Regions from separate parts of the Herminiimonas arsenitoxidans genome, predicted to be linked through region 2. Evidence: riboswitches for the same ligand, from Rfam matches in the RefSeq annotation. Region 2 holds a riboswitch; the other holds the start of a gene.
What was found. Region 2 has a riboswitch for cobalamin ahead of BQ6873_RS06525 (TonB-dependent receptor domain-containing protein). Riboswitches for the same ligand answer to the same signal wherever they lie in the genome.
Positions count from the first base shown of each region.

Region 1 (10,358 bases), 520 kb from region 2:
CATCAGAAGGTAAAGAACCAATACAGCTATCGCTGCCAACACCGGTAAATGTAATAAGGTCGAGATCGAATACAAGAATGTCTCGACCAGTTGCACCGCTGTATTGATGTCTAAAGTTGGCATGACGATTTCCCTGAGTGTCAGTACAAAATAATGAAGGCCGATATCTGTGCGTGAAAAAATCTCACACAGATATCGGCACGATGAGCGATGGAATGACTAACGCTCAACAGTGATGCATTTTAAAAAGAGGAACGTACTATTAACTGCGCAGTACGCGGCTCACCCAATAGCCAACGTGTATTACCCGATCCAGACAAGGCATAGTCGCGATTGGCGATGTTTTTCACCGCGAAGGTGATGCTCAGATTGCGCGAGTAGTTGTACAGCAGCGAGGTATCCATCACTGTGTATGCGGGCAAGCTCAAAGTATTTGCCGTATTGGCTTGCCGCTCACCGACATAACGTGCACCGAAACCGGCCTGCCATTTCGGCAAAAAGCGATACGCAGTCCAGATATTGGCCATGCGTTCCGGCACGCCGGTCGGCGTATTGCCAGTGCGTGAAACCGTGGTGCCACCCACATCTTCTGAGAAATTGTCATAGCGTGCACGCAGCAAGGCAGCATTCGCATCTATCGTCCAGCCACGTACAGGCTCAGCAGCGAATGCAAATTCAAGACCGGTTGAAGATTGCTGTCCGATCTGTAGTGTCACTACCGAATTGTTTGGATCACGTGTCAGCAAATTGCGTTTCTCTATCCTGTACATGGCCACCGTCCATTCACCGCGTATCGCAGCGAGACTCCCTTTGGCACCGACTTCCAACTGGCGTCCTTTAGTGAGGTCAAATGTCGTGCCACCACTAGGCAGTGACAATTGACCACTGAGTGGATCAGTACCTGTACCGTATTGGCCGTATAGTGAAATTGCATTCGATGGCGACCAGATTGCACCGAGACGACCGGTCAGCGGCGAATATTTCTTTTGCAGACTCGTACTTGTACGCAAATCCGTACTATCCAGCGTCATATGCTCGCTGCGCAAACCGGCCACCAGCTTCCAGTTGGTGGCAATATCCAACACGTTTTCGGCGAAGAGCGCTTTGGTCTCCAACTCGGAATAGCGCCCGGGAACGGTAGGCGTAGAACTAACGAACACGCCATTATCAAAATTAAACGGATTAGGAATATTGGCGGGATTTGTTGAAGTACCGTTATTCGTGTGCAGCAGAGTTGTACGGTACCAATCGAAACCAGCAACAAAGCGGTTTTTGAGGTCTGCGATATGACCGTCTACTGTCACATCAAAACGATTACCGGTCTGTTCCTGATCGTGCAGGATTTCCAGATAGCTGCTACGGGTAAGGCTGCCATTCGGGTTGATGGCATACGACTCGGTATTTTTCCAGTGGCGCTTGCTGGTCAGATAATAGGTTTCATTGCGCAATGAAATGTTATCTGCGAGTTGGTAATCAACTTTGGCGCGCCATACTTTATCGTTGTAATTGACGACGGCATCATTGACATTGAAACTGGTGCGACGCAGGCGGTCATCGAGCCGGCCATTAATCAGCGGCGTACCATAATATGTCGCGTCATCGTTGTGACCGGCATCCAGCAAGAAAGTAACCTTCAAATCCTTGTTAGGTCGCACAGTGACAGCGGCCGAGATATTTTGTCGGTCATACGCCATGTCGCGACGATAGCCGTCGCTTTTATCTGTATCGATGTAGAGCGAGTAAGCCACGACATCGTTGATCGGTCCGCGCAGCCCGACACCAAGCTGGTATGAACCATAAGAACCAACACCTACCATAGCCTCCCGCTCGGTGCGGTCAAAGACAGGTTTCTTGGTGACATAGTTGACTGCAGCACCGATGGCGCCATCGCCGTACAGCACCGATGCCGGACCACGCAGGACGTCGACCGATTCCAGCGGCCAGGTAGAGAATGGATAAGTCACTGTGCCTGATGCCACCACCAAACGCGTGCCATCCACCAGTTGTGCAACCGAGTTATGCCCGGAAAAACCGCGTGCTGACAAACTAGTGCCGCCATTACCTGGCGATGGCGATTGCGTCACACCCGGCATGCGTATCGCTACATCTTGCGCACGCGTCAGATTGCGTTCGCTGATGGCAGCGGCATCCAGACTACTGACGCTGGCCGGAATATCACGCGGAGCCAGTCCCAGGCGCGACGCCGTAGCATTGGGCACATCCAGTTTCAAAGTGCTGTCACTAACGCTATTAACAGTCACTGCTGGCAGTTCAACATCAGTTTGTGCAAATGCCGGCAGGCTGCCCATGCACACACCCAAAGTGGTGATACGTACGTAAGCAGAAATAGAGTAATGCGTGGAAAGGGAGTGATGCAGCGCGACTGTGTTGTTACGCGCGCGCTTCGCCATTGCTGCAAGGCGATAGGGAGATTGCATGATAGTTGGAATCCGTCAAAAGGCTCTCGGCTTGCTTCCCCGCAAGTCGAAATCTAAAGAAGTATTCGAAGAATAGAAACGAAAAATGCGCAGTACGTCATGACGCTGTTAAGCGCGTATCAACGACAAAACATGTTCGCGAACCCATCCCGTTCGCACACTTCCACCTGATTTGGCCGGTATCCGGGCTAACAAGCATGACCACTTCACCTTCCCATGCCAAACTCAGCACAGTGGTATTGAAGCGGTCTGCAAAAAGACATGATGCCTATCATGTTTTTTGCGCTTGCTTACCGTTGCGGGGGCAGCACACATTGCATCACTCGCCTTTGCAATTGCAAACGACGATCAGAACGATATTGTGTTTCCCGTTTAACTGCGGACAAGAACTTATCCGCTGGCACCAAAACCCGCGAATTGTATGTTGCTATTGGTGATGTAGCAAATTTTTGTGCCGAAAACCCCAGAAATACTGAGGTTTGTCGCAAGTTGATAACAGCTTAAGCCCAGAGTTTTAACGACACGCCGAAGCAAGAGCGCAAAAAATCGCGCTCAAAATGAAAAAAAGGGGTTACGAATAATCGTAACCCCTTCTTATTTGTGGTGGGCCTCCCGTGAGTCGAACACGGCACCAACGGATTATGAGTCCGCTGCTCTAACCAAGCATGAGCTAGAGGCCCAGTAACCTGTTTAGAATTTAATTACCTTCTAGGAAGCTCTTCAGTTTATCCGAACGTGATGGATGACGCAATTTGCGTAATGCCTTTGCTTCTATTTGACGAATACGCTCGCGTGTCACGTCGAACTGTTTACCAACCTCTTCCAGAGTGTGGTCGGTAGACATTTCGATACCGAAACGCATACGCAAGACTTTCGCTTCGCGTGGCGTCAACGAATCCAATACATCCTTGACTACGCCGCGCATCGAAGCGTGCAACGCTGCATCGGCTGGTGCCAATGTATTGTTGTCTTCGATGAAATCGCCCAGATGTGAATCGTCGTCGTCGCCGATCGGTGTTTCCATCGAAATCGGTTCTTTCGCGATCTTCATGATCTTGCGAATTTTGTCTTCCGGCATTTCCATCTTGATCGCCAAAGTCGCTGGATCTGGCTCAGCGCCGGTTTCCTGCAAGATTTGACGCGAGATGCGATTCATCTTGTTGATCGTTTCGATCATGTGCACAGGAATACGGATGGTGCGCGCCTGATCGGCGATCGAACGCGTGATAGCCTGACGGATCCACCAAGTTGCGTATGTCGAGAATTTAAAGCCGCGACGATATTCAAACTTGTCGACTGCCTTCATCAAACCGATATTGCCTTCCTGGATCAGATCCAGGAATTGCAAACCACGGTTGGTGTATTTTTTCGCGATCGAAATAACCAGACGCAAGTTAGCCTCGGTCATTTCGCGTTTCGCTTTGCGTGCCTTCATTTCACCGGCAGCCATCTTCTTGTTAATGGCGCGCAGATCTGGCAACGGCAATACGACGCGCGCTTGCAAGTCGATCAATTTTTGCTGCAATTCTTTGACGGTTGGTACGTTACGTGCCAACACGACGCTGTATGCATGCTTGCCGTTTACTTCGCCATCAACCCAGTCCAGATTGGTTTCATTGCCCGGGAAAACTTTGATGAAGTGGCCGCGTGGCATACCGCACTTGTTGACAGCAACATCGAGAATTTGTTTTTCGATGTGACGTACTTCGTCAACTTGACCGCGCAAGGTGTCGCACAATTTCTCAACAACTTTTGCGGTGAAGCGAATGCTCAACAATTCGTTCGAGATGATTTCCTGCGCCTTGACGTAAGGCTTGGAGTTGTAGCCTTCCTTCTCGAAGGCTTTGCGCATCTTGTCGAATTGCGTAGCGATAGTAGCGAATTTGGCGAGAGAGTCGCGCTTCAACTGTTCCAGTTGTTCGCTCGAGAAACCAGCAGCGCCAGAAGCAGCTGTCGTTTCTTCCTCTTCTTCCTCTTCTTCTTCCTCTTCCTCTTCCTCTTCTTCTTCATCAGAAGCGGCAGGAGCAGGAGGAGCAATCACAGGCTCGGATGCATTCATGTCGACCAAGCCGTCAACGATCTCGTCGACCTTGGCTTCGTCTTTGGCAATGCGTTCCGATGCTGCGATGATTTCTGCAATCGTGGTCGGGCATGCGGAGATCGCCTGGATCATGTCACGCAAGCCATCTTCAATACGTTTTGCGATGCCGATTTCGCCTTCGCGCGTCAACAGTTCGACGGAACCCATTTCGCGCATGTACATGCGGACAGGATCGGTAGTACGGCCGAAATCGGAATCGACGGTCGACAGCGCAGCTTCAGCAGCAGCTTCAGCTTCATCATCGCTGGCAACGGTAGCAACGTTATCGGACAACAACAATGTTTCTGCATCCGGCGCTTGCTCGTAGACCGCGATACCCATGTCATTGAAGGTACCGATGATGCCTTCGATCGCTTCTGGATCGATGATGTTTTCTGGCAGGTGATCGTTGATTTCTGCGTACGTGAGGAAGCCGCGTTCTTTACCGAACTTGATCAGCGTCTTCAGTTTTTGACGACGCGCTTCGAGTTCTTCTTCGCTGGCTTCTGTATCGGACGAGAACGCATCTTTCAACAATGCTTTTTCTTTGGCCTTGCGATCTTTCGCTTTCGCTTTGTCGACGGCTTTCAGTTCTGCACGTTCGACTGCGTTCAATGCCGCGACTTCATCGTTCTCAGGCTGGAATTCTTTTGGTTTGCGACCACGACGGCCAGGCACCTTGATCGATGGCAGGATGTAACCTGACGTATCGATTGCGGCCAAAGTAGCAGCGTCAGTAGTCTGACTGACGGTCGCAGTGATCATGACGTTAACGCCAGGACGCGACTCGACTTTTGGTTCGATTTTTGCTGATTTGCTAGCAGACTTCACTTCAGATTTCTTATTTGTCACAGGGGCTTTCGATTGCACTGATACCGGCTTTGCAGCAACTTTGGGTGAAAGTTTGGCCGCTGGAGTTTTCGCTACAACTGCAGCGCTCTTCGTCACGGCTTTGCTTGACGATGTTATTGCCTTTGTCTTCGAGGCCACGGCTTTTGCCTGACCAACTGACTTGGCAGCTACTTTCTTCTCAACAGGTTTTGTCGACTTTACCGCGGCCGATTTGGCCTTACTTGCGGCAAGAGTTTGTTTGTTCGCGGGTTTCTTCATTGCATTCGCCATTGGATCAACTACCAAGGTTATGCTCTTGAAGCGCGGTTAAGCTTGCGCTCGACGAGCCGATTTGCGCATTCAACTCTGGCTTACGCCCGCGCAAGTTTATTGATTTTCTTTTCGATTACTTTATTACCTATAACTCTAAGACCTTGAATCGAAAGCCTTTAATTATAACATATAGGGGAGCATTCCTCCTCTACACAAGAGCAAAATTAGCCTCTTTGCATGATTTCTGCCTGCGCCTGACGGCGCAATTGCTCTTGCTGCAAGGTCAAATCACGATAGCGCGCCTGCGCTTGCTCGCCATTTAAACCTGCCAGCACAAGTTGCTCAAGCTCATCCTTCAAGACCTTCATTTTGGTCTGACGAATCGCGCCAGCCAACTCCACGCGCGCAACCGCTACATCCGACTCTGGCTCAGCCGCAATCTCGGCGATCAAGGGATCAAAATCCGAACCGGTAGAACGCAATAACTCTGCCAGAATCGCAAAATTAGCCTGTGCGCCCATGTCACGACTCATCGTGACCAATTGCTCCAGCATTTCCGCATGGTCTGGCGCAAAATGCGCGGTCATATCCAATGCAGATTGATCCAGCTCGGCCGCCAATATCGGATGCGCTACCAGCAAGCGCATGATCTGGCGTTCCAAGCCAAGCGGCGCCGTCCGCTTGCTGCGCGGTGGTGCAGCGCGTACACGGGAAATCGGTTGCACCAATTCGAACAGGGCCTCGATTTCTGCCGGCGTACTTTCCGTTACTTGCGCCAGACTGCGCACGATTTGCAAACGCAATGATGAAGGTGGCAATGCCTGCAGCAAAGGCTTGGCATCGAACTGCGCGCGCGCCCTGCCTTCCGGCGTGCCGAGATCATTATCGCCAACTGCTTCTTTCAGCAAAAATTGCGACAGCGGCATGGCATCCTGCACCTGTTTTTCGAATGCGTCGGTGCCTAGCTCACGGATAAAACTGTCCGGATCATGCTCGCTAGGCAGGAACAAAAACTTGATGACTTTGTTGTCACTGGCGTGCGGCAAACTGGCTTCCAGCGCGCGACGTGCGGCACGACGTCCCGCTTTGTCGCCATCGAAACTGAAAATAACTTGATCAGTCTGACGTAGTAATTTTTGTACATGTATCGGTGTGCACGCGGTACCCAGCGTTGCTACCACCTGCGGGAAGCCGAGCTGTGCCAGCGCGACTACATCCATATAACCTTCTGTTACCAAGGCGTAACCAGCTTCGCGGATTGCCTGACGTGCTTCAAACAAGCCATACAGCTCGCTACCCTTTTGAAATAAGGGCGTTTCAGGCGAATTCAAGTATTTGGGCTCGCCGTTATCCATGACACGACCGCCAAAACCAATCACTTGGCCTTTGGAATTACGGATAGGGAACATGATGCGATCGCGGAATCGGTCATAGCGCTTGCGATTCGCGCCTTCCTCTTCCGCCTTGTCGATCACCAGTCCAGACTCGACCAACGCGTCCAATTCATAATCAGGGAAAACAGCGCGCAAACCATCCCAGCCGTCAGGCGCATAACCCATGCCATAGCGTGCTGCGATTTCGCCAGTCAAACCACGGCCGATCAAATAATTTTTTGCCCGTTCAGCATGGCGCAATTGCTGGCGATAAAAATCACAGGCACGCGTCATCGCCTCTGACAGCGCAAGACTTTTTGCCTGATGCTCGGCACGCTGCGCCGGCGGCAAACGGTCTTCCGCCTCTGGCACAACCATGCCCACGTTTTGCGCCAAATCCTTCACCGCCTCAACGAAACCCATCCCCGAATACTCGATCAGAAAACCGATCGCCGTGCCATGCGCACCGCAGCCAAAGCAGTGATAAAACTGCTTAGTCGGACTGACGGTAAAACTGGGAGATTTTTCGTTATGGAAGGGACACAGTCCCATGAAGTTCGCGCCGCCTTTTTTCAGCTGCACGTACTTACCCACCACGTCGACAATATCGACGCGGTTGAGGAGATCCTGGATAAACGACTGTGGTATCACGTCGGCAGCGGTATGCTGAAGACGATCAGGCTTTGGTCAGCGCGGCTTTTACCAAACCGGACACGGCTGTCATGTCGGCGCGGCCAGCGAGTTTCGCTTTCAAAATTGCCATGACCTTGCCCATATCTTGCGGACCGGCGGCACCGGATGCAGTGACGGCAGCAGCAACTTCGCCCTGCACTTCTGCATCGGACAATGCGCTAGGCATATAAGTAACCAGAACAGCCAGCTCAGCTTCTTCGATATCAACCAGATCCTGACGACCGCCAGCCTGGAATTGCGAAATCGAATCCTTGCGCTGCTTGATCATTTTTTCAATGATGGCGAGTACCTGGGTATCGTTCAGCTCGATGCGTTCGTCGACTTCTTTTTGCTTGATGGAAGCAGTAATCAGGCGAATCGTGCCCAACTTGCCCGCTTCTTTCGCGCGCATCGCCGCTTTCATATCTTCTGTGATCTGTTCTTTCAGGCTCATACGCACTCCGATATCTGATTAATCAAGCGATCATTAAAAACGCCAAAACCCGCTGCGGACCAACACCGGAGCGGGTTTGCAACTAATTCCTCAAACCGCACGCACATAGCGCGCGCAGCTCTCAAGAAATTAGTACAGCTTTTTAGGCAATTGCTGGCTGCGGATACGCTTGTAATGGCGTTTCACAGCTGCAGCGAGCTTGCGCTTGCGTTCAGCAGTTGGCTTCTCGTAAAACTCGCGCGCACGCAAATCGGTCAGCAAACCAGTTTTTTCAATGGTGCGCTTGAAGCGACGCATAGCGACTTCGAACGGCTCGTTTTCTTTAAGGCGGATAGTGGTCATTTAAATGTAAACCAATGTTGGGTAGTGAGTCGAAGAGTATAGCAGCCTTGCGCGACAAATGGAAGGCTCTTTATTCGACCATATTGAAGTTGAGGAGGAAATGCGACAACACCGGCCTATATTCCCCCTCAAACAAAAAAAGAATTAATGACCGTAAAGTTTCATGCTCAGCTCGGTATCCCAATAAGCTGCCTCGATTTTATGCCCGTCCAGATCGCGCACAAAACAACCGTAATATGGGTCGCCATAGAGTGGGCGCGGACCAGGCGGGCCATCGCAGCTTGCTCCGGCAGCCAACGCAGCATCATAAAACGCGTGCACCTGCTCTTTATTAGCAGCGCCAAATCCCATGTGAAAGCCGTTACCGAGGCTGGCAGGCTTGCCATCGTGCGGCGTCTGCACCCAGAACTCCGGATATAGGCGCCCATAAGCTACCGCGCCGGGATGTTCCATGATGACCTTGATATTCAGAGCCGGCAAAACGGCGTCGTAAAAAGCTCGGGCCTTATCAAACTGATTCGTCCCGATAGAAACATGGGAAATAATGCTTGGATTTTCATTGCTCGCTTGTTCACTGTCCATTTAATCGCTCCTTTAAGGAAAAATAAAACAGCAATGATCATAACTTGCACTACTGACAAGACATGTCAGTAGTCTTGCTCACATTTCCAATTAAACCGATTGTCCCGCCGCCACACCGGATGCCCAAGCCCACTGGAAGTTATAGCCGCCCAGCCAGCCGGTCACATCCACCGATTCGCCGATGAAGTGCAAACCCGGCACCTTGCTTGCCATCATGGTCTGCTGCGACAACTCGCGTGTATCGATGCCGCCCAGCGTCACTTCTGCCTTGCGGTAGCCTTCTGAACCATTCGGGATAATGCTCCACTGGTTTAACGACGCGCCCAGCTTGCGCAATTGCTTGTCTTGCATATCCGCCACGCGTGCATCGGCCTTGAAGTCATTCACAGCCAGCCATTCATCCGCAAGGCGCGACGGTAGCCATTGCGCCAATTGATTGCCTAAATTCTTCTTGCTGGTCGATTTGCCTTCTATCAAGGCTTCGGCAATATCTGTTTCCGGCACCAGATTGATTGTTAATGGCGTACCCGGCTGCCAGAAACTGGATATTTGCAGAATCGCCGGACCGGACAAGCCGCGGTGCGTGAACAGCAAGTCTTCTTTAAAATAACCGCGTGTTTTCTTGCTGCCGGTTTCCACCTCGACCGGCAAGGCGATGCCGGACAAAGGTACAAATGGCTGCCAGGCGTTCGCATCGAAAGTCAGCGGCACCAGCGCCGGACGCGGCTCGACCATTTTCAAATCGAATTGCTTGGCGATGCGATAAGCGAAATCGGTCGCACCTATCTTGGGAATCGACAAACCGCCAGTGGCTATCACCAGGCTATTAGCGAGAATATCGCCGGTATCGGTTTCTATGCGGAACTGCTCGCCGTTTTTAGCAATAGACACCACCGTGCAAGGCATGCGCCACGCGACATTGCCAAGCGCGCACTCCGCCTTCAGCATGCTGATGATGTCTTCTGCCGAGTTATCGCAAAACAACTGGCCTTTATGCTTCTCGTGATACGCGATGCGATAACGCTTCATCAAGGCGAGAAAATCCTGCGGCGTATAGCGCGACAAGGCGCTTTTGCAGAAATGAGGATTTTGCGAAAGGAAGTTTTGCGGCGTGGTATCGATGTTGGTGAAATTACAGCGGCCACCACCGGAGATGCGGATTTTTTCGGCAAGCTTGGCGGCGTGATCGATCAGCACCACGCTTTTGCCGCGTTGGCCTGCTACTGCAGCGCACATCATGCCCGCTGCGCCCGCGCCGATTACGGCAACATCAAACTGTTTAGTCATGGCTTGCTACAAATTTAAATAAGCCG
Region 1 is NZ_LT671418.1:1,899,638-1,909,995, forward strand. It holds gene BQ6873_RS08945 (MotA/TolQ/ExbB proton channel family protein) at 1-123, opposite strand, end outside; gene BQ6873_RS08950 (TonB-dependent receptor) at 243-2,438, opposite strand; cobalamin riboswitch at 2,596-2,861, opposite strand; tRNA gene BQ6873_RS08955 (tRNA-Ile) at 3,040-3,118, opposite strand; gene rpoD (RNA polymerase sigma factor RpoD) at 3,136-5,370, opposite strand; gene BQ6873_RS18255 (hypothetical protein) at 5,282-5,521, shown strand; gene dnaG (DNA primase) at 5,847-7,646, opposite strand; gene BQ6873_RS08970 (GatB/YqeY domain-containing protein) at 7,672-8,121, opposite strand; gene rpsU (30S ribosomal protein S21) at 8,251-8,463, opposite strand; gene BQ6873_RS08980 (VOC family protein) at 8,608-9,045, opposite strand; gene BQ6873_RS08985 (BaiN/RdsA family NAD(P)/FAD-dependent oxidoreductase) at 9,136-10,332, opposite strand.
Region 1: another riboswitch for cobalamin. It lies ahead of BQ6873_RS08950 (TonB-dependent receptor); the one in region 2 lies ahead of BQ6873_RS06525 (TonB-dependent receptor domain-containing protein).

Region 2 (10,358 bases):
CGTAGGCCGATTGCGGTATTGCGTCGCCAGACGTGCCAGTTCGTCGCGTTCTGCGGTAGCGACCTTGCTGGCTTGCTGCTCGGTGCCCATCAATATACCGAGACGTTCTATGCTAGTCGGAATATCTACCAACTTCTTCGGTTCGCTGAAATAGAAAGGAATACCCAATTTTCGTATGTGCTCGAGCTGACGCTCGGAATTGCCATGCAGCCACACCACCAGCAAGTCGGGCTTGAGTGCGATGATGCGTTCGACGTCGATCTGCTGATGACTACCGACGCGCGGAATCTTCAATGCAGCCGCAGGATAATCGCTGTAGCCGACTGTGCCAACGATGCGATCGCCGCCACCTGCGGCAAAAATCAATTCAGTCGCATGTGGTGCCAAGGAAATGATGCGTTGCGCCGGCTTACTCAACGTGACGGTATTGCCACCATCGTCCTTGACGCTGATAGCTGCCATCGCACTGCCGGCTACAAACGCCGTACTCAGTGCAAGGACTTGCAAGAAAAATTTGTTCATTTCATTTCCTGTGTAATGGGCGCACTCGCCAGCGCCTGTTGCAATCGCTGCCAACCTGCTTCATCTGGTGGCAAGCCGAGACGTACGCCATGCGAAAAAATCCTGATCCAGATACCGTGCTGCGCCATGTGCTCGGCGAATTCTGCTGAATGCAATGTCGGCCAGTATTGAAACAACTCTGTACCGTTAGCTTGAATCCCGTGCACGGACAACAACTGCTGCAAACGCGTGCCGCTTGCATGCAACTGCAAACGCATCGCGTCCTGCCAATCAGCATCAGACAAAGCCGTACTACCGATTTGTTGCGCCGGACCACTGACGGTCCACGGCCCCAATAAATCCGCCAACTGCTGCAACAAGTCAGCATGTGCAGCGACAAAACCCAGACGCAAACCAGCCAAACCAAAAAACTTGCCGACCGAACGAAATACGATCAAACCTTTTTGCGCAGTGTATGCAGCCACGCTGTGTGTCGGCGTGGTGTCTCCAAACGCTTCATCCACGATCAACCAGCCGCCACGCGCTGCCAATCGCTCTGCCCACTGCAGCAATATTTCAGGAGCGATGCGTTCACCAGTCGGATTATTCGGATTGCAGATGGACATCACATCACAGCTATCCAGCTCAGCTTCCAACTGATCGTAAGCCACTTCACGCACATCATGCCCGGCTTGCCGCCATTGGTAACTGTGTTCCGCATACGAAGGGGCTGCGATCACTACACGGGAATGCGCACGCAAACGCGGCAATGCCTGTATCGCTGCCTGCGTACCTGCCACCGGCAATAACTGCGGTGCACCGTAATAAGCCTGCGCCGCTTCCAGCAAAGCCGTACTCGGCTCAGGCAAGCGATGCCATGCATCAGCCGCCAACTGCGGTACAGGATAGGCTTGCGGATTAATGCCGGTAGACAGATCCAGCCAATCTGAGCGTGGTCGCCCATACCGCAGAATTGCGTCGTGCAGGTTGCCGCCATGCTCAAGCATAGACAACTCCCGCAACGCAAATCAGCACTAACCACAAGGCTGTCGTTAGACGTACCAAACGCCAGGCACGCGCGATATCTTTACCTGCAGCCAAAGGACCTATGCCCAGCGGTGGACGCTGTTCGACTTCACCATCGTAAATCGCCGCACCACCCAGCGATACACCCAAAGCACCCGCACCTGCAGACATCACTGGCCCGGCATTCGGACTGGACCATGCTGGCGCCTGCGCACGCCAACATTGCCAGGCTTGCTTCGTATTCCCTAGCAAAGCGTAAGACAATGCCGTCAGGCGCGCCGGAATGAAATTCAACACATCGTCGATGCGTGCGGCGACACGACCAAATTCATTAAAACGCTGCGTGCGGTAACCCCACATCGCATCCAGAGTATTCGCCAGACGGAACAAGACCACGCCAGGACCACCGGCCACGGCAAACCAGAACAAGGTGCCGAACACTGCATCGTTACCGTTCTCCAGCAGAGACTCGACCCCAGCCTTCGCCAAATCAGCTTCTTCCGACTGGCTCGTATCGCGGCTGACGATGCGCGCTGTCAATAAACGCGCTTGCGACAAATCGCCATCCATCAAGGCATGCGCTATGGGTAAGGTGTGATCACGCAGGCTGCGCAAACCAAGGCTGAAGTACAGCAGCAAAGCATGTACTCCCAATGCAATCAACGCATCGAATTGCGCCAGCCAAAAAGTCAGCGCCCATGCCAGCAATACAAATGGCAAAACGACTAGCGACCACGCCAATGCACCACGTGCAATGCGCGCTTCACCAGTATTAAGTTTCTTTTCGATGCGTATCGCCAGATTGCCGAAGCCAACCAGCGGATGCCAGCGCGTCGCCTCACCCAGACGCATATCCAGCAACACACCTATCAACATCAGGATCGCAATCGCGCCACAAGACAAACCAAACAACATTTCAACCCTTTAGTGTCAACGGCAAACCAGCCACGACCAGCACTGCACGTTCGCAAGCTGCCGCTACCGCCTGATTCAAGCGTCCTGCTTCATCGACAAACCAGCGCGATATCGCACCTTGCGGCACGATGCCTTGCCCTACTTCATTGGTAACCAAGATCACGTCGCCTGGTGCCTGTGCCAGTGCTTGCAGGAAAGCTGCGCGTTGTTCAGTGAAACAGGCTGGAGCATCGATGATGCCGATCTCGGGGAATTCTTTGTCTTCAGAAAATAGTAAATTGGAAAGCCAGACTGTCAGGCAATCAACTAGCAGCACATTGTCTGGCTTACTGTATTTTTGAATCGCAGCACCCAACGCCAGCGTTTCTTCCACTGTCTGCCAGCGGTCATCACGTCGCTCACGATGATGCGTGATACGCGCTTGCATCTCTGCATCACTCGCTTGTGCGGTGGCAATATAGACGAGCGGCTTGCCCGTTGCCATAGCCAAAACTTCTGCATGCATGCTCTTGCCGGACCGTGCACCGCCTATGACCAGAGTACGCGTCATGTTTTTTCCTCAGGTGCAAAAATACGCGCCGTCGCCGCTGGACATGACGAAAAATACGCGTGGAAGTAAGTCGCAGTCAGTGCGCCTTGTTTATACACGGCTTCACCAATCGCGCCATTAGAACGCTTGACTGTTTGTGCCTGCGGCTCGACCAACGTGCTCAGCGTTGAGTAGTGGAAAGCATGACCGCGCAATTCACCGTCTTCAGTCACCAGCGATTGCATGCCCAGACCAGCCAACTTGCCTTGCATCACGACCTCGCCCGGCATCAGGCCAACCATAGGCCATTGCTTGCCCTGTGCATCGGTCAGGCTATCGGCAATCACCATCATGCCGCCGCATTCAGCGAGTATCGGCATATTCTGCGCATGCGCGGCGCGCATCGAGTCTTGCCAGTTCTGTGCTGCTGCCAAAGTCGCGCAATGCAACTCCGGATAACCGCCTGGGATATACACAGCATCCGCTTCAGCAGGTATCGCTTCATCATTCAATGGAGAAAAGAATGTCAGCCTCGCACCAGCAGCGCGCAGGCATTCCAGATTCGCGTGATACACAAAGGCGAAAGCCGCATCGCGTGCAATCGCTATCGTTTTACCAGCCAGTAATTGCGGCGTTGTCGCTGCGGCCAGACTTTCATCCAGCACGACTGGTGCTATCGCATCCCATGCCGCCATATCAATCTCTATCTGATCAGCCATTTGATCCAGCACCTGATCTACCTGTGCAATTTCATCTGGCTGCACCAGACCCAGATGACGCTCCGGCAATGCTTGCGCCTGCTTAGGCAAAGTCGCGAGGAGTGGAACATTGCGTATGCCTTGCGTCACCATTTTTGCGTGTGAGGCACTGGCGATACGATTGACGATCACACCAGCTAGTTCAACCGGACCGTATTGCTGCAAACCAAGCACCACTGCACCTACCGTCTGCGCCATCTTGGCCGCATCCAATACGACCACTACCGGTACACCGAAAGCACGTGCCAAATCTGCCGACGACGGATCGCCATCGTACAAACCCATTACGCCTTCGATCAGAATGACATCGACTTCAGTTGCGGCCTTGGCCAGCAAGCGGCGGCAATCTTCCAGACCTACCATCCACAAATCGAGCGCATATACTTCGGCACCACTGGCACGGTGCAGGATCATTGGATCCAGATAATCCGGTCCGGTCTTGAACACGCGCACGCGCAAACCCTGCCGTATCAACTTGCGGGACAAAGCCGCGGTGACTGTCGTTTTACCCTGGCCGGAAGCAATGCCAGAAATCAGGACAATGCGTGCACTAGCCATCTACCACTCCACACCCTGTTGCGCAGCGATGCCATTCGCAAAAGCATGCTTGATCGGCTGCATCTCAGTGACGGTATCGGCCACTGCTATCAGTTCTGGCGGCGCACCACGACCTGTGATCACGACGTGTTGCATCTCTGGACGCGCCTGCAGATCAGCGATCACTTGCTGCACGTCCAGGTATTTATATTTCAATGCGATATTCAATTCATCCAGCACCACCAAACCAATGGCCGGATCGCTCAGCAAGACTTGCGCACGTTGCCATGCTTTCTCTGCATTGGCGACATCGCGTTCGCGGTTTTGCGTTTCCCAGGTATAGCCTTCACCCATGACATGAAAACTGATTTCATCAGGAAAGCGGCGGAAGAAGTTTTCTTCGCCAGTCATAATCGCGCCCTTGATGAATTGCACGACACCTACCTTCATGCCATGGCCGAGTGCGCGTGCTGCCATGCCGAAGGCGCTGGAGCTTTTACCTTTACCGTTACCGCAAGTAATCACCAACACACCTGCATTGCGTTTCGCTGCATCTATCTTCTTATCGACGACTTCCTTCTTACGCGCCATGCGCGCATTATGCCGTTCGTTCAAACCATCGGCATCCTTGCTTGCGCCATTCAATTCTTCACTCATTGTTCTTCCTCAACTGCCAGGTAAATTGTGCGCTTGCCGTGTTTGACGATCTCAATAGGATGACCCAGACACTCACTCAACAAGGGAGCTTGCATGACTTCATCAACGCTACCTGCGTGCCAGCGTCCATCGCCCATCAACAGCAAAGCATGCGTTGCCACGCTATGCGCGAGATTCAAATCATGGCTAACCATGACCACCGATTTCTTTTGTTCGCGGCATAGCTTGGATAACAAATTCATTACGCTCACCTGATGCCCCAGATCGAGGGCATTGGTAGGTTCATCCAACAACAATAAAGACGTATCCTGTGCCAGCACAGCAGCTATCGCTACGCGCTGGCGTTCACCGCCAGAGAGTGAGCGCACATCGCGTTCAGCCAAGGTATCGACATCCATGATCTGTAAAGCTGCATGTGCCGCCGCATAATCGGCATCCGATTCCCAATACGCAGACTCGTGATAAGGATGACGCGCAGTCAATACGGTTTCTATCACGCGATAACCGAAGGCATCACTTCTACCTTGCGGCAAAAACGCACGCTCGCGCGCCAGATCCTGCAAAGGCCACTTGGCAAGCGCACGGTTCTGTAATTCAACCTGCCCGCCATCTGCTGCACGCAAACCAACCAGCGTACGGAGCAAGGTGCTTTTACCAGCACCGTTACGACCGATGACGCACCAACATTCACCCGGCCCAACTTGCCAGTTCAAGCCCCCGACCAATAAACGGTCAGCGATGCGGAGTTCAAGATTATTCGTCTTCATCCGCGCTTTCTCAATTGATGCAGTTGCAACAGGAAAACCGGCACACCTATCAATGCGGTAATCACGCCAACCGGAAGCTGTTGCGGCGCGACGATGCTACGCGCCAAAGTATCTGCCAAAACTAGAAATGCACCGCCCACCAAAGTTGCAGCGGGAAGCAGCAAGCGATGATCCGGCCCCAAAACAAAACGGCATGCATGCGGCACAATCAAACCCACAAAACCAATGCTGCCCGCATTACTCACGCCACTAGCAGTCAGCAATGCTGCACATAAAAACAGACCAATACGGTATTTACCCACATTGATACCCAATGTCGATGCCGCTTCGGCATGCAAGGCAATCACATTAATCGCACGCGCCGCGCGCGTAGAAAATACCAAAGCACCAGCCAGGACTATCCACGGCAACCAACGGAACTGCGTACCCGACAAATCACCAATCAACCAAAACACCATCCCGCGCAAACGATTATCCGGCGCAATCGACAGCATTAAGGCCACCAAAGCGCTGCAACCAGATGCGAGGATCACGCCCGTCAACAACAGCAAAGGCGCATTTCCATCCGTGTTGGACGTGCCGCGCAAATCACGCTGCGCAAATACATACAACAAGATCGATATCGCAATCGCACCACCAAACGCGGCGACATCCACCATCCACGTCATTGAAAAAAGCAGCATCGCACCAAGCGCACCCACCGCGGCACCACCCGATACACCAAGCACATACGGCTCTGCCAATGGATTGCGTAACAGCGCCTGCATCATCACGCCAGCCAACGCCAAGGTGCCACCAGTTACAAATGCAGAAAGCGCACGACTAAGTCGCAGGTCAACCAAGGTCGCCGCCATCGTCGATGTCGTCCCCGCCACCAATTCACGCACAGCGCCATATATTTCTGAAAACGACAGTGCGACCGAACCAACTACGCACGCAATCAACAAACTCAACACTGCAAGAAAAACCAGCAGAGATAAAACCATCCATGCACGCGTACGCCCCTGCATCGCAGAAATATTCATGCTTTTATGGCTACTCTTACTCATGGGCGAAACAACATCAGGACTTCCTCATAAAATTTGCGCATGCAATACCGGATAAGTCATCCGAGCATGCATGCGCGATAGTGTAACGACTGCTATTTTACAAATGCTTATTTGAATCCGTAACGGATACCGGCAAAAACATTGGACCCTGGAGTTTGGTAAGTGCGTGCAACTTCGTACTTTTTATCCAAAACATTATTCCAACGACCGAACAACTGCCAGTCATCATTCAAATCATAGCTGGCGTGTAGATTCAGCAATGCATAGCCGCCCAAACGATTGACTTGCTTTGCTGCGTCGAAACGGGATCCAGAGAAAATGACATCGGCCCCGGATTTAAACGAACCATATTTATGACTGAAGCCTAAAGTTCCATGCAAACGAGCACGACGCTCAATCAAGGTATTAGTCGCTTTATCACGAGGGTCCTGCCAATCCAAGGTTCCATATATTCTAAAATCGGACACTTTTGTAGAGCCGCCGACCGACACACCTTTTAAAACTGCACTATTAAGGTTATAGGAACAAGAAGTTCCAAGAATGATGTTGGGACAAGGTGTTCTAGAGACAATCAAATCCGTGATCTGATTATGATAATAGGCAATACTAAAATCAGATTTCCCATCATCGTAATAAGCACCGATTTCCGTATTCTTACCTTTCTCAGGTTTGACATCAGGATTGCCAAAGTTAGGCGCAAAGTACAGGTCATTGTAAGTCGGTGCACGGAAACTGGTTCCCACGCTGCCACTAACTCTCAGTGCTTTACTTAAGCGATAACCGTAACCCAAGCTACCTGTCACGTTAGAGCCGTATGCAGAACTGTTATCGTAACGCACGCTGGCACTACCCAGATGCTCATCGCGGTTCAATTGATAAGCAAGTGCTAACGAATTATTGCTACGACTGCGGTTGTTCTGTTTTGCCTGAGTAGGGTTGACGACACTTTCCTCGCGACGCTCAACGAGTAATTGCAATACATCACTGCCAATTTTCAAATCGTTTTGCCAACTGATTTGATCTTGCGTTGAATTGTTTATAGCTGGAACTGCTGACGTGTATTGCTGTTGCTTGGAATAAGAACGAGAAAGCTGCAGCAAACTGCTCCAATTATTCGTGATCTGATTGCGCGAATAGACTGAATATACATCCACCTCGCTCACAATATATGGTTTGAAGGGTGGAATGCCATTACCGTCATACGCCGCATTATTACGGCTATTCAGGAACATAAATCCAAGCTCCTGTCCTTTGGTCAGATTCCAAGAAAATTGTCCGCTCAGATTATTCTTCGTATACGCATCTTTATCTGGATCGAAACCTGCACCAACTCTTGATGAAAAACCGTCAGCTTCCTCTTGAGAGGCATTGATAGAGTAGCGAATAACATGCTCTCCTTCAGTAGAACCTGACACTCCAGCCGTCACAACTCGCTCACCATAGGTGCCAGCACCAGCAGAAAATGTTAGTCGTGGTGCGCCACTTCCTTTTTTAGTAAAGACCTGAATTACACCACCAAGAGCATCAGCGCCATAAAAACTGCTCAATGGCCCTCTCACAATTTCAATTCTCTCAATTTGTGACAGTGGAATAGCCGACCATGCCGGACTTCCCAAAGTGGAAGACACACTACGCACACCATCGATCAAAAGAATCGTCTGTTTTGCATTCGCACCCCGAATGTAAACATCCGCATCACTGCCGGCACCACCATTTCGCTTAATTTCAATACTCCGCTGAGTTTGTAGCAAATCGATAATGGATGTTTGCCCTGATTCCGCAATTTCCTCTGCGGTAATAACAGTACTGTCAGCTAAAACATCACTAGCTTTCTGCGCGGTACGCGAAGCTGTCACCAATACTGGCGCTAACGATTGATCAGTAGGAGTTTGCGCGAAACTCAAAGGAGAAAACGCAGCAGAAACAGAAAGTGCAATGGCAAGCGGTTGGAACGCCAAATTAGCGCGCCGTAAAACGGATGAGGTCATGATTACTTTTCATAGAAACAGCATCCAGCCCACCTCCCCGCAGGCTGAATTGAAAAGAAATACCGGAACAGAATTAACGACCGAAACAAACAGGAAGCAGCACTATGCAGCACATGAGCGAATCGCGTCGCGAACCTCCCCGTTCGCAGCATTTCCACCTGTCCTGGCCGGTATCCGGGCTAGCAAGCACGAGCGCCTCACCTTCCCATGCAACTTGCACAGTGGTTTGAGAGACGATCTGTCATCGATTAAGTGACGCTTGATTACCGTTGCGGGGGCAGCACACGTTAGCCTGAGGCATCGTGTTTCCCGTTTAACTGCAGACATGAACATGTCCGCGAGCACCAAAACTGGCGACATTGTAAGGGCGTACGCTGCAGAGCGGCAACTTTGCAAGCTATTTAGCCTGAGCTTCTGTTCTATTTGTGCAACATGCACAAGGAAGAGCAAGGTTCATGAACTTCAAACAAAAAACGCATGCGATATCGGAGAAACCTCCAATATGCATGCGCTCCGATATTTCTACTTCTTATTTACAGTGAATCAAAAATCCTTACGTGCTGAGAATTTCACCACACGGCCAGCATCTGGATAAATACTGGCAGTATCGCGACATGCCCCAAAAGCCTGAGAGAAATAATTTTTGTCAGCTAAATTTGTACCTGTAACGGCGAATTCCCATGTCCCCACTCGTATCGAGTAGCGCGCATCAAGTGTTGCAAACGAAGGGATTTTCGTGCTGCAAGCATTATTGGAATCACCTGCGTAACGTTGCGAATCAATCCATTGAACACCAACATTTGCGCTTTGCCCATTACCAGGTAACCAATTCAAACGCAGAGTTGCTGTATTTTTAGGTATCAGCGTCATCTCTTTTCCTGCATAAGGGCCTTCAGTAAATTTAGCTTTTACATGCCGTAGAATTCCAGAAACAGTAAATTCTTGAGTAAGGCGAGCATTGGCCTCTATCTCAATTCCCTCATGTTTGGTTGGATCAAGATTTATGTTTGCACCACAAAACGTGCCGAAACATGGTGGACTAAGTAGATCATAATAAATTTCATTTTTTAACTTATGTTGAAACAACTTAGCAGTCAGCTTTTTCGCTTCGTTTCCTAGCGTTGCACCGACCTCCAAATCATTGGAAGTTTGCGGATTCAATGGCAAACCAGTTGATGTTCCAGAATTATCGTCCACATTTGCAATACGGTAGCTGCGACCAACTTTTGCAAAAAAACTCGCTACTGCTGACAGATCATAACTACCCTGCAAATCCCAAGCGTTTAATGAAATTTTTCGATCATAGATATTCGCACCACGTGAACTCTGATTAAATATTTCATGGCGAACGCCGGCTGCGATACGAGACTTTCCGAATCGAATCTCATCACGCACATATAACGCTTGAGCATCTTGAGATGCTTTAGCAGATCCGCTAAAGGTATCAATTGTATTTCTTCCAGATTTTCCAATATCCAGACCAATTACAAATTCGTTAACGAGGTTCCCAGTTTTAAGAATATGACGGGCACGAGGAGAGAATTGTGAGGAGCGACCATCATACGTACTTTGATAAGTTGGGGAAAAATAGTCACCTTGTCGTTCACGATAAGAAAGGTCTGCTGCAAGCT
Region 2 is NZ_LT671418.1:1,379,505-1,389,862, forward strand. It holds gene BQ6873_RS06485 (cobalamin-binding protein) at 1-522, opposite strand, end outside; gene cobD (threonine-phosphate decarboxylase CobD) at 519-1,508, opposite strand; gene cbiB (adenosylcobinamide-phosphate synthase CbiB) at 1,501-2,442, opposite strand; gene cobU (bifunctional adenosylcobinamide kinase/adenosylcobinamide-phosphate guanylyltransferase) at 2,444-2,992, opposite strand; gene BQ6873_RS06505 (cobyrinate a,c-diamide synthase) at 2,989-4,287, opposite strand; gene cobO (cob(I)yrinic acid a,c-diamide adenosyltransferase) at 4,288-4,923, opposite strand; gene BQ6873_RS06515 (ABC transporter ATP-binding protein) at 4,920-5,690, opposite strand; gene BQ6873_RS06520 (FecCD family ABC transporter permease) at 5,687-6,715, opposite strand; gene BQ6873_RS06525 (TonB-dependent receptor domain-containing protein) at 6,847-8,727, opposite strand; cobalamin riboswitch at 8,876-9,091, opposite strand; gene BQ6873_RS06530 (TonB-dependent receptor) at 9,271-10,358, opposite strand, start outside.